4 regions of the Streptosporangium sp. DT93 genome follow, and region 4 is predicted to be linked to each of the others. Evidence: riboswitches for the same ligand, from Rfam matches in the RefSeq annotation. Region 4 holds a riboswitch; each other region holds the start of a gene.

Region 1 (2,191 bases), on a different contig from region 4:
CACCTCCGAGCACGACTCCTCGTTCTCCCGCCTGTCGCCCGAGAGGGTCGAGCTGGTCATGGAGGCGTGGATCGACCGTACGGCGGAGCTGTCGGCCCTGCCCGGGGTGGAGCAGGTGTTCTGCTTCGAGAACCGGGGCTCCGAGATCGGCATCACCCTGGCCCACCCGCACGGGCAGATCTACGCCTACCCCTACGTGACCCCGCGCACCAGGCTGACCCTCGCGGCGGCCGGGCGGTACCGGGAGCGGACCGGGGGCGACCTGTTCGCCGACGTCCTGGCCTCCGAGCGGGAGGCCGGGGTGCGGGTGGTGGCCTCCAACGAGCACTGGACGGCGTTCGTCCCGGCCGCCGCGCGCTGGCCGGTCGAGGTGCACCTCTACCCGCACCGGCGGGTCCCGGACCTGGCCGGTCTGGAGGCGGCCGAGCGGGCGGCGTTCGGGCCGCTCTACACCGACGTGCTGCGCCGTCTCGACGGGCTCTTCGACATGCCGATGCCCTACATCGCGGCCTGGCACCAGGCGCCGGTCACCACCGGCCGGGACCTGTCGTACGCGCACCTGGAGCTGTTCAGCATCCGCCGCGCGCCGAACAAGCTGAAGTATCTCGCCGGGTCGGAGTCGGCGATGGGTGCCTTCGTGAACGACGTGCTGCCCGAGCAGACAGCACATCTCCTGCGCTCCATTATCACGAATTGATCACCGATGAGTATCGTTTGAGGTCGCGTGACCTGGGGTTTACCACTACTATCCTTCCCACATCGGCTGTAGCAGCCGATATGCCTAATCCCAGGCGCGTCGCCCGGGAGCCGGGGAACCACCGCACCTGGGGTGAAACCACTTCGGTGGAAGGGCATCCTCCAGCCCGAACCCGTCAGCTAACCCGGTAGGCGGAAGGAGAGGAGAGTACGTGGCGGCCCCGCCCCCCACGTTCCGCCGCCATGCCGCTCTGGCCCTCTGCCTGGGCTCGGTCGTCGCCTTCACCCTCGGCGCCCCCACCGCCGGAAGCGCCGATCCCAAGCCGTCCGAGGCCGAGCTCCGTGCCGACCTGGTCAAGCTCAACAAGAAGGTCGACGCGCTGATCGAGAACTACGCGGCCACGCGCGAGTCCCTCGGCAAGGCCGAGAAGGGCGAGGCCGTGGCCAGGCAGAACCTGCGCAGGGCCGAGGAGGTCTACGGCGAGAACGAGCGGCAGGTCGACGCCATCATCCAGCTCCAGTACCAGAGCGGCATCGGTGGCCTGCCCTCGCTGCTGTTCTCCGAGGACCTGAGCGGGGCGGCGCTGATGGAGCAGCTCGCCGCCGAGCAGAGCGCCCGGCTGAAGGGGTTCGCCGAGAGCGTCGAGCGCAGGAGGAAGGCCGCCGAGACGGCCGCCCGGCTCGCCGACGAGATCGCCAAGGAGGCCAAGGAGGTCCAGGAGCAGCGCGAGAAGGCCGAGGACGTCATCGAGGACATCAAGAACAAGATCGACCGGCTGATCACCCAGGGTTCGGGGCGCCGCTCCGACGGCAGCTGGGCCCCGCAGCTGCCCGTGGGCGCCGACAACATCACCGACCGGACCCGGATCATGCGTGACGCGATCAGGAAACGCTTCGACCTGCCGTACTCGGTCGGCTGCTACCGGGCCGAGAACGACGGCGGCGAGCACCCGCTGGGCCGCGCCTGCGACTTCATGATGAGCGCCGGCGGCTCGATGCCCTCGGCCGCCAACCTCAGGCTCGGCGACGAGATCGCCGCCTGGGCCCTCAAGAACAAGGCCAGGCTCGGCGTGAAGTACGTGATCTGGCGCCAGCGCATCAACCACGGTTCCGGCTGGCGCGGCATGTCCAACCGCGGCGGCGTCACCGCCAACCACTTCGACCACCCGCACATCTCGATGTACTAGTGCCACTCCAGACGAGACCTCGTACCGGAGTCCGCCGAGCAGGGCGGTCGAGTGGTCACAGGTACCAGCCGAGCAGGTTCCAGTGCCGGCAGAACCACAGGAGGGCGAGCAGTCCCGCCAGCACGACCGCCTGATGGCCGCGGGCCAGGACGCCCGCGCACCGCCAGGCCCTCACGGTGACACCGATCGCGGCGACGGTGAGGGCGAGGACCAGCAACGGCAGCGCCAGGAGGACCTGGACGTCGGCCGGCACGCCGTACAGGATGCTCGTTTCGCCGGTCAGGACCAGCGTGAACAGCACCACGAAC
Region 2 (2,191 bases), on a different contig from region 4:
TTTTGCGGGGTCTAGAGGCCCTAAATGGTGATATACATCCCATATAGGGTTTTGGGAGCGCTCCCATCACACGGGCATACAGTCAGGGCATTTCGCGCTCCCAACCCGGGGCCGATCCGGGTGTGATCCAGCGCGGGGCCCCGCCTTCGTGCCATCATGCCGCCATGCCCCGTACGGTCGCGGTGCCGTCGCACCCGCGTGCCGTCGTGCTCGCTGTCGCCGTGCCCGCCTGCCGTCATGCCCGGCGTACGGGTCATGCCCGCGTACGGTCGTGCCCGGCCCTGCGGTCGGCGTCCGCGTGTCGTCGTGCCCGAGGGTGTCGTCGTACCCGCGGGGTGTGGCCGGCGCTGGGGTGGTACGGCTCACGCGCACGGGATCCCGTACGGCCGCGTGGGGGCCGGAGGGCGCGCACGGCGAGGCCCGCCTCCCTGGTGGGTGGGACGGCGGGCACGGGCGGTCACAGGCAGGCGCAGGCGGTCATGGGCGGTCATGGGCGGGCACGGTGGACGACGGGTGCGTCCCGGCCGGGTGAAGACCCCGGCCGGTCGGGAGGGGATGGGAGGGGTCAGCCGGCGTAGACCGGGTAGCCGTAGCCGACGACCTCGGAGACGGGCCGGACGAGCTGCTCGACGTCACCGTTGCCGGTGTTGCCCTCGATCGTGGTGATCGTGCCGTCCCCGTTGTCCTGCTTGACGAAGCCGACGTGGTCGATCCCGTCGATGCTCTTGCCCTGCTGCCAGTCGAAGTAGACGACGGCGCCGGGGGTGGGGACGGTGCCCCAGTGCCCGTTCTCCGCGAACCACTTGGCGTGGGTGACGGTGTAGGCGTCCCAGCCCATCGTGGGCCGGATGCCGGCCATCTCGCCGACCCAGGACACGAACATCGCGCACCAGGGGGCGTTGGCGTAGCCGTAGATGTTGCCTCCGTCGCGGGCGGCGGTCTCCTGGGCACGGGGGGAGGACATGTACCACTGGTGGAACTTGGTCCCGCCGCCCATGGAGTTCTCCCGGACGCCGATCTGCTGCGCGGCCAGGTTCAGCACCTGCGCGGCCGTGACCTTGGGAAGCCGCTGGGCCGCGATCTCCAGGGGGGTGGCGGATCCGGCGTCCTGCGAGACCTCCGCGGTCCTGGTGTCGGCGGGAGGGGTCAGGGAGGTGTGGTCGTCGGCCAGTGCGGCGGGGCCCGAGACCCCGGCGGCCAGGACGACGGCGGCGCTGAGCAGGATGCGTGCCAGTCGGGGGGCGGTGGGGGTGCGGGTGGGGGTGGGGGTGTGCTCGGTCATGATGGGGGTTCGACTCCTTGCGTCGCTTCCATTCCACCTACCGGGTTAGCTGACGGGTTCGGGCTGGGAAGTGCCCTACGACGCACGGATGCGTTGATTCACCCCAGGAACGTGGTTCCCCGGTTCCGCAGACCTCGCGGATTCGGCGGCCGTGCTCACCGGGGGCGGAGGGGGTCCGCTCCGACGAGACACGGTCGGGCAATGTGACGGCAATGCTCAGACCTGGATAGACCTAGACATTTGCCATGAACGGGATGAACTTACGTCATCCGGACAGACGATTACAAGCAAGACATATTGCCTTCACGTGGCAGTAGGCCCTGGTCAGGAGGGTAGGGAGGGGTATTCCGCCCCCGGGGGAGGGGAATGGATCGCCCTTCCCGCGACCTGCGCGTGCCCCTTTCCGGGGCCGGGCTTTTCCGGTCGGCCGGGCGAGGAATCCCGCTGCCCCCGGCGATCCGGTCGTGGTACGCCGACTCCCCCTCGCGCGGGCAGAGGTCTCCGGAGGTGTGCCGGGACGCCCGCCCCGGACGTCACCGAGGGCGCGTTTCATCGAACTGGCCTTCGATGGTAAAAACTCGGGGAGCGCCGGACGACCCCCTCGTAAACCTATTCAAAACCTATTCAAACCCCTCGCGAGGCCCTTCCGGGCACCGGATCCGGCGATGCCCGGGCAGGGCTCAGGGCCGCCTTCAGGACTCCGCGAACCGTACGCCGGTCAGCTCCTCCGACACCTCCCACAGGCGCGCCGCCACCGCCGGATCGGCCGCCCGCGCGGAGGGACGCAGCACCCGGGGCCCGGGGCCGACGTACTGCCCGCCCTCGGCCTCGGGAGAGGTGGCGGCGTACAGGGAGGGCAGGGCGCCCTTGGCGGGCGAGCGCAGCAGCAGGCGCATCAGGACGCTGAGG
Region 3 (2,191 bases), on a different contig from region 4:
ACAGCCACATCGGCACCCGGCCGCCACGGGTGGCGCCGGTGGCCACGTGGACGAGCTCGTGCGTGATCACCACGTCCCGGCCCGTCTCGGTGAGCCTGGCGTAGCCGGACGGCAGGACGACGACCCGGTCGGCGGTGGCCAGGGCGGCCAGCGAGGCCGGGGCGGGGGTGGCGCGCGCCCCGGCGAGCGCCGCGGCCTCGGCGTCGGTGGCCGGGAACAGGACCACCGCGCGTACCGGCCCCCAGACGGCCGCGACGGTGCGGCAGGCCCGGTCGGCCCTGGCGGCCAGGTCCCGCAGGACGGCGGGCGGCACGTGGTGGCCGGCCACCACGGAGTCCCGGCCGCGGACGACGGTTGTGCCGTCCGGCCAGAGGTCGCGGAGGCCGGCGGGCAGGGGCCCGGCGCCGGTGAGCGGGCCGGCGCTCAGCAGCGCCAGCGTCCCGGCGAGCACGGCGCGGCGTCCGCGCGGGACGGATCCACGCGGGACGGATCCGCGCGGCGGGGACCCGTTCGGGACGGACATGTGAGCCGATGGTAGCCGAACACGCGGAAGCGGCCCCGTCCCCCGGGCAGGGGGACGGGGCCGCTGTCGCGACGCCCGGGGTCAGACGCCGGGACGGACCGCTCCCGCGAAGGTGGACCTGTAGTGGCCCTGCAGCTTCACGATCCGCACCGTCTTGCCGCTACTCGGCGAATGGACCATCCTGCCCTTGCCGACGTACATGCCGACGTGGCCCTTTCCGCTGAAGAACAGCAGGTCACCGGGGAGCAGCCTGCTCCACGAGACCTTCTTCCTGATCGACCGGTACTGGCTCTGCGTGATCCTGGGGAGGGACACCCCCGCCTTGCGCCAGGCGTAGCGGACGAGCCCGGAGCAGTCGAACGCGCCGGGACCGGAGGCTCCCCACCGGTACGGATCGCCGACCTGCTTCCTGGCCTCCGTCACGGCCTTGACGGCCCGGACCTTCTGCAGTGCCGCCCTGCTCGTCCCGGTCTTCTTCGCCGTGGCCGGTGCCCTCTTCGTCCTGGCCTTGACCTTGACGTTCCTGGCGATCCGGTCGGTGCTCTTCGCACCCCCGGCGCTCGCCGCCTCCGTGTCGGAGGCCTGCTCGGAGACGCCGGTCGTGCCGCTGACCAGAATCTCAGGGGGATTGTCCGTCATCGCCTGCGCCGTGGTGGGTCCCAGGGTGACCGCTCCGGCCGAGGCGGTCAACGTAAGGGCGACGCCGCCCAGGGAAAGGCGGAAAAGGCGTGACAGACGGGGGTTGCGCGGGGTGGTAGACAGGATTTCTCCTTGGTGCTTCCACTGATGCCTACCGGGTTAGCTGACGGATTCGGGCTTGGAAGATGCCCTACGACACAAATGTGCCGATTCACCCCTGGCCACCGTTAGGGGCCTTCTGGGTCCCCGGTTCCATGCTCCTGGCTGCATGAATTCGGCGGGCCACCGCGATGACGTCGCCCCTTGCGGGGGCACGGTGGCCGGTTGGATTTCTCTGGGGCAGACGGCCCGAAGACCGTCGTTCACCGCGGCGGCATGGCTTGCACGTCGCGCAGCCAGAAGTTACTCCGATCGCCACGTTTCGGCAAAGGGTTCCTCGAAACGGGGGATCGAGAAGGCATCTTGATCTCACCGTTACCGCTGCGTGATGCCTATTTATGCGATCGAGATATGACTCTCGTCACACCGGACTCGCGCCCTCGGAAATCACGATTTTTGTTATCTTCATCACACCGCGCCTTCTTCCGCGGTGATCCCCCGGGAGGGCCCTGGCCCGGGTCGCCGTGCCCCCGTTCCGGCTCGGCGGAAAACCCGGCCGGCCGGATCCGGGGAAGACACCGCCCCGGGCCCGCGAGGGACCGGCGGGTCAGCTCAGCCTCCGGTCGAGGTGGAACGCCACCTCGTCGCCGGCCGCGTGCTTGCCGATGAGCCTGCACAGTTCCGCCCGCAGGGGCAGCCAGTGCGGGCCGGAGCCCGAGGGCATGAGCGTGGCGGTGAACGGGTGGCCGTCGATCGTCCCGGCGACCTTCACGGCCCGCCTCGTGCCGAGGACCTCGGCCGAGTCCGGCACGGTCACGAAGGTGGCGAAGGTGCCGTCCTTCTCGATCGGGGCGGTGAAGATGTGGTCGAGCGGCTGCGGGGTCGTGGGCGTGGGCATGGTCGTCGTCTCCCGGGTCGTGTGTCGCGGCG
Region 4 (2,191 bases):
CGCCGTCTCGGCATGTGAGAAGTGTGTACGCGGGGCGAGACGCTCCCCGCGGTGCCGGGTACCCTGAACGGAGATGCGACGGGTGTTCGTACCGTTCACCCGCCGCGGCGGGGCCTGACAGGGGCAGGCCGGCGGCCCGCCACGGTGTCCGTGGCCCTCGCCGGTTGTGAACCCTCCGTCCGCCGGTCCGTGACCCGGACCGCGGCATCGGGCCCGGTCCGAGTCCTGACCGGAGTCTCGGCCACCTTCACCGCTCACACGCGACCGAGACGAGATCCGCCATGTACGAGATGTATGCCTGGAACCGCCCGGACGAGAACGAGAACGAGGCGGTCGACGCCCTCCAGACCGCTCTGGACCGCCGCGACAACGGCGGCTCGCCCACCCGCGGCTGACGGGCGGACGGGCGGGGTCACCCGCCGGCGGCGAACGGCGCCGCACGAGGTGGGAGACGGCGTCGTCCGCCGATGACGGACGGCGGGTCGTCCGCCACCGGGTCCCGTGACGGGCCGGGGGTCATCCGCCGGCGAGGGGTCCGGCCGCGCGCTCGATGCGCTCGGCCAGTTCGACCCCCTCGGGGTCGGGGCGCACCCCGCCGGCGAAGGCGGCGCGCCGCCAGGAGCTCAGCCGCTCCTCCTTGACCACGTCCCCGCTGCGCGGGGCGTGCACCATGTACCCGGGCTTCGTGATCATTCCGACGTGCCCGAGGCCGCTGAAGAAGACCAGGTCCCCCGGTCTCAGATCCTTCCAGGCGATCTTCGCGGAGAACGCCTCGTACTGGTCGGAGGACACGCGGGGCAGCGTGATGCCGGCCGCCTCGTAGGCGCGGAGCATCAGCCCCGAGCAGTCGAAGCCGCCGCGGCCGGTGCCGCCCCAGGAGTAGGGCGTGCCGCGCTTGGACATCGCCCAGCTCAGGGCCTTCTGCCAGGCGGGACGCAGGGACGCGGCCCTCAGCGCTCCCCTCAGGGCGGGCATGCCGAGCGCGGCGGGCCCGGGGGCGGGCAGGGGCGAGGCGGCCGGTGTCACGGCGTGGGCCGCGGCCGGGGTCGCGAGCACCGCGGTCCCGGCGACGAGCACGGACGCGACGCGAGAGCAGACTGTGCCGTACAGAATCGTTCGTTCCTTCCATGGGGCCGGCCGGGTGAGCTGTCGGGCTCGGGCGTGGAGGCCGCCCTACGGCGCGGGAGCGCGCCGACTCGCCCCGAGGGACCTGCCGGGCGTACGGGAACGCGCTCCGGTCAGGAGCGGGATTCCCGGGCCCGGACGGATCCCGGCAAGAGTGGTTCCCCGGCTTCGTCCGCATCGATAAGGATGATCCGGACGAATTAGGCATGAATCTGAACGATGAGGACCATAACCAAACACCATGAAACGGTCAATATAGACTAAAAATGGGCAAAACGATCAAAAGTCGCTCGGATGGAAAATCTGTCCGAGGAATGAGACCGGTGTTCAAGCATCGAGACGGCCCGGTAGGGTGACGGCATGGATTCGCGTAACATCCGCCTGGCGGTCATCCCCGGGGACGGGATCGGGGTCGAGGTCGTCACCGAAGGGCTGAAGGTCCTCGAAGCCGTCGGCACGAAGGTGGAGACCACCACCTACGATCTCGGCGCCAAGCGCTACCACGAGACCGGCGAGACGCTGCCCGCCGGCGTCCTGGAGGAGCTGCGCGGGTACGACGCGATCCTGCTCGGCGCGGTCGGCGACCCCAGCGTGCCCCCGGGCGTGCTGGAGCGCGACCTGCTGCTCAAGCTCCGCTTCCGGCTCGACCACTACGTGAACCTGCGGCCGGTCAAGCTCTTCCCCGGCGTGGAGACCCCCCTGGGCAGGGCCCGGCCGGAGGACATCGACATGGTCGTCGTCCGCGAGGGGACCGAGGGGCCCTACGCCGGCGCCGGTGGCGTGATGCGCCACGGCACCCCGCACGAGATCGCCACCCAGGAGTCGCTCAACACCGCGTACGGCGTCGAGCGCGTGGTGCGCTACGCCTTCGACAAGGCCCTGTCGCGCCCCCGCAGGAAGCTGACGCTGGTCCACAAGACCAACGTGCTCACCTACGCCGGCGACCTGTGGGCCCGCACCTTCGCGAGGGTCGGCCAGGAGTATCCCGACGTCCGGACCGACTACTGCCACGTCGACGCGGCCTCGATGTTCTTCGTCGGCCAGCCCGAGCGCTTCGACGTGATCG

The links. Region 4 has a riboswitch for cyclic di-AMP ahead of ACLQ2R_RS09555 (C40 family peptidase). Riboswitches for the same ligand answer to the same signal wherever they lie in the genome.
Region 1: it holds a riboswitch for cyclic di-AMP, as region 4 does, so the genes downstream of both, ACLQ2R_RS31480 (coiled-coil domain-containing protein) here and ACLQ2R_RS09555 (C40 family peptidase) in region 4, are expected to answer to the same signal.
Region 2: it holds a riboswitch for cyclic di-AMP, as region 4 does, so the genes downstream of both, ACLQ2R_RS38640 (CHAP domain-containing protein) here and ACLQ2R_RS09555 (C40 family peptidase) in region 4, are expected to answer to the same signal.
Region 3: it holds a riboswitch for cyclic di-AMP, as region 4 does, so the genes downstream of both, ACLQ2R_RS24255 (C40 family peptidase) here and ACLQ2R_RS09555 (C40 family peptidase) in region 4, are expected to answer to the same signal.

What each region holds. Positions count from the first base shown of each region.
Region 1 is NZ_JBNCLF010000018.1:136,425-138,615, reverse strand. Features, by position in the region: gene galT (galactose-1-phosphate uridylyltransferase) at 1-697, shown strand, start outside; cyclic di-AMP (ydaO/yuaA leader) riboswitch at 769-905, shown strand; gene ACLQ2R_RS31480 (coiled-coil domain-containing protein) at 909-1,883, shown strand; gene ACLQ2R_RS31475 (serine hydrolase domain-containing protein) at 1,939-2,191, opposite strand, start outside.
Region 2 is NZ_JBNCLF010000034.1:51,151-53,341, forward strand. Features, by position in the region: gene ACLQ2R_RS38640 (CHAP domain-containing protein) at 566-1,282, opposite strand; cyclic di-AMP (ydaO/yuaA leader) riboswitch at 1,302-1,440, opposite strand; gene ACLQ2R_RS38645 (oxidoreductase) at 1,975-2,191, opposite strand, start outside.
Region 3 is NZ_JBNCLF010000012.1:34,259-36,449, reverse strand. Features, by position in the region: gene ACLQ2R_RS24260 (hypothetical protein) at 1-523, opposite strand, end outside; gene ACLQ2R_RS24255 (C40 family peptidase) at 605-1,162, opposite strand; cyclic di-AMP (ydaO/yuaA leader) riboswitch at 1,296-1,452, opposite strand; gene ACLQ2R_RS24250 (DUF1905 domain-containing protein) at 1,869-2,159, opposite strand.
Region 4 is NZ_JBNCLF010000003.1:372,258-374,448, reverse strand. Features, by position in the region: gene ACLQ2R_RS09555 (C40 family peptidase) at 517-1,077, opposite strand; cyclic di-AMP (ydaO/yuaA leader) riboswitch at 1,117-1,342, opposite strand; gene ACLQ2R_RS09550 (3-isopropylmalate dehydrogenase) at 1,486-2,191, shown strand, end outside.